DNA from 2 places in the Vibrio sp. JC009 genome. Region 2 is predicted to be linked to the other one. Evidence: riboswitches for the same ligand, from Rfam matches in the RefSeq annotation. Region 2 holds a riboswitch; the other holds the start of a gene.
The links. A riboswitch is a leader RNA that binds a small molecule or an ion and turns the genes downstream of it on or off. The one in region 2 is predicted to bind thiamine pyrophosphate.

Region 1: it holds a riboswitch for thiamine pyrophosphate, as region 2 does, so the genes downstream of both, thiB (thiamine ABC transporter substrate binding subunit) here and thiD (bifunctional hydroxymethylpyrimidine kinase/phosphomethylpyrimidine kinase) in region 2, are expected to answer to the same signal.

What each region holds. Positions count from the first base shown of each region.
Region 1 covers NZ_CP092106.1:309,513-312,639, forward strand. Annotated here, with positions in the region: gene mpl (UDP-N-acetylmuramate:L-alanyl-gamma-D-glutamyl-meso-diaminopimelate ligase) at 1-526, shown strand, start outside; gene L3Q72_RS01550 (flavin prenyltransferase UbiX) at 635-1,258, shown strand; TPP riboswitch at 1,339-1,436, shown strand; gene thiB (thiamine ABC transporter substrate binding subunit) at 1,484-2,470, shown strand; gene thiP (thiamine/thiamine pyrophosphate ABC transporter permease ThiP) at 2,606-3,127, shown strand, end outside.
Region 2 covers NZ_CP092107.1:662,578-665,704, forward strand. Annotated here, with positions in the region: gene thiM (hydroxyethylthiazole kinase) at 1-648, opposite strand, end outside; gene thiD (bifunctional hydroxymethylpyrimidine kinase/phosphomethylpyrimidine kinase) at 686-1,513, opposite strand; TPP riboswitch at 1,591-1,688, opposite strand; gene L3Q72_RS17915 (aldose epimerase family protein) at 1,740-2,780, opposite strand; gene L3Q72_RS17920 (D-2-hydroxyacid dehydrogenase) at 2,794-3,127, opposite strand, start outside.

The DNA of each region.
Region 1 (3,127 bases), on a different replicon from region 2:
GGTGGGTGACCACAATGTAAATAACGCGCTGATGGCGATAGCCGCTGCCCGTCATGTGGGCGTTACGCCGGATCTTGCCTGTGAGGCTCTGGCTAAGTTTATCAATACTAAACGCCGTCTGGAGCTTAAGGGAGAAGTCGGTGGTGTTACGGTTTATGATGACTTTGCTCACCACCCGACAGCGATTGAGCTGACGCTTGGCGGCCTTCGCAATAAGGTGGAAGAGAAGAAAATAATCGCGGTTCTTGAGCCACGCTCAGCAACAATGAAAATGGGTGTGCATAAAGAGACTCTGGCGGCATCTTTAGCCCAGGCGGATTCTGTTTACCTTTACCAGCCGGAAAATATCGACTGGTCGGTAGAGGATATTGCTGTTCATTGCGGTCAGCCTGCTTATGTTTCCGATGATATTGATAATCTGGTGGCTCAGATTGTAGCTGAAGCTAAGCCGGGCGATCAGGTTTTGGTGATGAGTAATGGCGGGTTTGGCGGGATTCACGGGAAGCTGCTGGAGGCGTTGAAATGAATGACGGGCGGCAGGCGGCAGGCGGCAGGCCGTATGTAAGTTCTCGTTCCCATGCTCCAGCGTGGGAACGAGGGTGCAGAGGTCGTTTGTTGGCTTTGGGAGGTGTGAGTGAGTAAGGTTCACAAGAAAATCACCCTGGCCTTTACCGGAGCCTCCGGAGCCCCATACGGACTTCGCCTTTTAGAATGCCTGCTAAAAGCGGACTATCAGGTATACCTGTTGGTTTCATCGGCTGCGCGGGTTGTTCTTGCTACGGAAGAAAACCTGAAACTCCCGGCAAACCCGGATGCGATGAAAGAGGCGCTGGTTAAGCATCTGAACTGTGATGCTGAGAAGTTGGTTGTCTGTGGCAAAGAAGACTGGTTTTCTCCGGTGGCTTCCGGAAGTGCTGCGCCAAAACAGATGGTAGTGTGCCCGTGTTCGGCAGGCAGTGTGGCGGCGATTGCTCACGGTATGTCGGATAATCTGATTGAACGCGCTGCCGATGTGGTGATGAAAGAGCGGGGACAGCTCCTTCTGGTGGTGCGCGAAACGCCGTTTTCAACCTTACATCTGGAGAATATGCATAAGCTGTCTCAGATGGGCGTGACTATAATGCCGGCTGCACCGGGTTTTTATCATCAGCCGCAAAGCATTGATGATCTGGTTGATTTTATGGTGGCAAGAATCTTAGATCACCTCGGCATTGATCAGCAGTTGGTGTCACGCTGGGGCTACGATCAAAGAGATTAAAAGAAATATTAGCTCTGATTATATTTCCGCATTACAATCCATAGCTCCTGTAATATTCAATGACTGAAAATTGCAGGAACCATAACTCAACGGGGTGCTGACCAACTTGGCTGGCTGAGAGAATACCCGTAGACCTGAACCAGATAATACTGGCGTAGGAATTGAGCAAGAATCTGTACAGCATTCCTCCTCATCCCTGTGCCGCTCATTTAAGGAGAGCGTCCAGTGAAATACACTATTTCCGCATTAGCACTTGCAACCTCATTTTCGGCTCTGGCAGCAGACAATAAGCTGACAGTTTATACCTATGACTCTTTTTCAGCAGAGTGGGGCCCTGGCCCTAAAATAGAGAAAGCCTTTGAAGAACAGTGCGGTTGCGATCTTGAATTTGTAGCCCTTGATGATGGCGTTTCTATTCTGAACCGTCTTCGTCTGGAAGGTAAATCCAGCAAAGCGGATATCATCCTTGGCCTTGATACCAACCTTATGGCTGAGGCTAAAGCCAGCGGTCTTTTAGCTGAGCACTCTGTGGACACTGCGGCCGTTACTTTGCCTGACGGCTGGTCTGACAGCACTTTTGTTCCCTTTGACTATGGCTACTTTGCTTTCGTCTACAACAAAGAAAAACTGACCAATCCACCAAAAAGCCTGAAAGAACTGGTTGAAGAGCGCGACGACCTGAAGGTGATTTATCAGGATCCGCGTACTTCCACGCCTGGGCAGGGCCTGATGCTCTGGATGAAGTCTGTTTACGGTGATGACGTAGCAAAAGCCTGGCAGCAACTGGATAAGAAAAAAGTAACAGTAACCAAAGGCTGGTGGGAAGCCTACTCCATGTTCCTGAAAGGGGAGTCAGATATGGTGCTTTCCTACACCACCTCCCCGGCTTACCACCTGATTGCTGAAAGTAACTCTGCATATGCCGCAGCAGATTTCGCTGAAGGTCACTATATGCAGGTAGAAGTGGCAGCCAAAGTGAAGGGCTCAAAGAACGAAAAACTGGCGGATAAGTTTATGAGCTTTATCCTGAGCGATGAATTCCAGAACACAATCCCAACCGGCAACTGGATGTACCCGGTAACCGACACCAGTCTTCCGCAAGGCTTTGATACCCTGACTCTGCCTAAAACATCTCTAACCTTTACACCGGAAGAGGTGAAGGAGAACAGGAAAGGGTGGATTAGGGAATGGCAGAGGGCGAGTATAAAATAGAGGGATTAGGGCTATAGGGACGGGCTCCGCCCTTGAGGGTAATAGGGCTATAGGGTACGGTCCCCCATAGCCCCATAGCCCCATAGCCCCATAGCCCCAAATTCTAACCAGTCACCATAGAGTCATAATTTACCTATGCAGAAAACCCCAATATCCGGCCTACTCATAGCCTTTATCATCCTGGCCTTCGTCGTTTCTGCCCTTTCTGCTCTGCTGACCCATTCCCCTTCCCTGGATATTACCCATATCTGGGCGGACCCCTACTACCGGCATGTAACTAAGTTCAGTTTCTATCAGGCTTTTCTTTCTACCCTGATAAGTGTGGTGCTGGCGATACCTGTGGCTCATGCTCTGTTTCGCAGAGAGTTTCGGGGAAAGAAACTGCTGCTTAAACTTTTTGCTTCTACTTTGGTGCTGCCTGTTCTGGTTGGGGTGTTTGGCCTTCTGGCTATTTACGGTAACAGTGGTTTGCTGGCGGAGCTGTTTGTCTGGTTTGATAAGAAACTGCCGTTTTCCATCTATGGTCTGAACGGTATATTGCTGGCTCATGTGTTTTTTAATCTTCCCTACGCCAGCCGTCTGTTTCTGCAGTCGCTGGAGAGTATTCCGCTGGAGCAGCATAAGCTTTGTGCGCACCTTGGAATGAGTCACTGGTAT
Region 2 (3,127 bases):
TAATCCGCTTGTGTCACCGATGGCAGCAAAAGCGCCTGTCAGAGCCGTTAAGCTGCAGCCCATTCCGGTGATAAACGGCATCATGGCGTCACCGTTATTTAACTGGTAAGTCGCTTCAGGAGTAACCACGTAGTCTGTTTCACCTGAAATAACAATCCGGCAGTTTTTCTTTGCCAGAATCTTCTTCGCCGCTTCAACCGCGCGCGAACCTGAATCCAGGCTATCCACGCCTTTTGACTGTGCATCCATTCCGGAAAGGGCGATGATCTCTGCGCTGTTGCCCCGGATCGTCAGTGACTCGGCTAACTGCATAAACGCCTGAGCGGTTTCAGTGCGAAGCTGACTGGCACCGCAACCAACCGGATCCAGCACCACCGGCTTGTTTGCTCTGTTGGCCAGCTCAATGGCAAAACACATACGCTCAATCCAGACCTCATCCAGCGTGCCGATATTGATCACCAGCGCACCAGCAATCGCCACCATCTCTTCCATCTCACGGCGCGAGTGCGCCATAATTGGCGAGGCACCAACGGCAAGCAGTGCATTGGCTGTGTTATTCATCACCACATAGTTCGTGATATTGACCACCAGCGGTTTCTGCGCTCGGAGCGTTTCAAGCGCCTGACAAACATGATTTCTGATATCCATTATTCGGACCTTATTCCTTTACTGTTTCTGAAAATATTTAGATCATATAGAAGTGATTGACCGGACCATGCCCCTGCCCCACATTCAGCTCATCGGCGTGCTGCAAAGCTGTGGTGATATAGGTTTTAGCAGAGGATATGGCGTCGGTTAGTGCCTGCCCCTGAGCAAGGTAGGAGGCAATTGCGGAAGAAAGAGTGCAACCAGTACCGTGGGTGTTCCGGGTTTCAATCCGCTTGCCGGAAAAAACCTGCACGGGTTCGCCTTTGCTTAGCAGGTAATCGTCGCTATTGGATGACTCAAATAAGTGCCCGCCTTTTATCAGTGCTGAGCGGGTATCCAGTTGATGTAGCTGATCTAAAAATGAATCCAGCTGTTCTTGCTGAGTTGGCAACTCCTGGTCTATGAGCTTGGCAGCTTCCGGCAGATTGGGCGTTATCAATGTGGCAAGCGGCAACAGCTCTTGTTTCAGGGTTGCTATCGCCTCTTCTTCAATAAGAGGATCACCGCTGGTTGCGACCATAACAGGGTCAAGTACCACATGCTGTGGCTGATACTGTCTTAATTTTTCTGCGATCAAACGAATGATATTGCTGTCCGCCAGCATACCGATTTTTACCGCGCGGATATCCAGATCCTGAAAAACGGCATCCAACTGAGCAGCAACGAAACCGGCAGGAACAGGCATGATATCTGTTACACCCTGAGTATTTTGCGCCGTCAACGCGGTAATTACCGAACAGGCGTAGCTGCCTGTGGCAGAGATAGCTTTGATATCAGCCTGAATACCCGCGCCACCTCCGGAATCTGAACCGGCAATGGTCAGAACTATTGGCTTTGTTGGTTTTACAGATGTGGATTCAGACATTGGGTACTCCTTTTAAAAGCAGGGAATACCATTCGTCTGAGGTCAAACCGGATCTAAAGTGTACAGATCGGAATAAGACTACAGTGAAGTTAGTTCCCTACGTCAGTATTAACTGAATCAGGTTCAACGGGTCCTGCACAATGCAGTCTCAGCTTTCGCTCCCCGACTAATAAGTTTTAGAGTCTACGCTCTGGTATAACTTTTTACAACTCTTTGATTTAAGCTTTTATTGGCTAAAGTCATACACGATAGTGTGGTCATAGCTGGTTGACGGGTCAATCACGGTACACGGGAAATTAGGCTCATTAATCCCGTTAACATAACCTTTAGGCTCCAGGCAAAGGCCTGCATACCTTGGATAATAAGCCTCTCCCTTTCCGTCAATCCCATCCAGATTATGACCGTTATAAAAGTGCAGCGTTTTCTCATTCGAGAAGACGGTTAACACGCGTCCGCCCGCTTCCAGCCTTGCCATTTTCTTAAGATCACCGGTGCAAGTTTCCGGATGTCCGAAGGCATAGGAGTGATTGATTTCCAGCCCTTTTTCTACCCCTTCCCTTAGCAGAGTTTGCCTGCCAAAACAGAACTCAGTTCCTTTAACAGAAATAAGATTTCCACTTGGGATCCGGTCTTCCTTCTGCTCAAGCAGCTTATCGGCAAAGATGGTCAGACTGTGGTCTTTCACTGAGCCGTTTTCATGACCAAAAAGGTTAAAGTAGCTGTGCGCGGTCATGCTGATTGGCGTTGGCCCGTCCGCTGTCGCGCTGTAACTGAGCGTCAGCTTATTGCTGTTGGTTAAGGTGTAAGTCGCCAGAACCTCAACATTATGCTTAAAGCCTTCTTCCCCATCGGCATCCAGCAGCTTTAAGGTTACTGAGACTTCACTGTCGCTCTGAGATGACTCAACCTCTTGCCATACGCGACGGTGGTAACCAAAACGGCCACCATGAACACAGTGTTTTCCCGCATAGGCATTGCCGTTAACCCTGATGGTTTCCCCATCAAGGTTAAACTCAGCCCCTTCTATCCGGTTGGCCACCCGTCCGATCATGGCACCAAAGTAGTGATTGTCTCTGGTATAAGGGCTGAGACTATCAAACCCTAATACCACATCAGCAAGTTCACCCTTATCATCCGGAACATGGAGCTGATTGATGATCCCCCCAAGTTCCAGAACAGATACCGACATCCCGTTTTCATTAGACAATACTATCCTGCTGACACTCTGATTATAAAAAGTGCCAAATGTAAAACGTTCAATTTGCATTTTTTATCCTCTGTCAGACCGTGTTTTGAGGAGCCCCATCGAGGAATGACTGAATGTTACCCGCAACCATATTCATTATCCGCATGCGTGCATCCAGAGTCGCCCAGGCAATATGCGGGGTAATGGTACAGTTTTTTGCTGTCAGCAATGGGTTATCGGCCTGAGGGGGCTCCTGCCATAAGGTATCCAGTGCAGCACCGGCAATTGCACCTGAGTTCAGAGCATCCGCCAGATCTTCTTCAACCACTAATTGGCCACGCGAAGTGTTGATCAGGAAAGCGCCCGGCTTCATCAGCTCAAACTTCTGCGCATTCATAAAGTTGGTAGTTGCAGGCAGTGCCGGACAG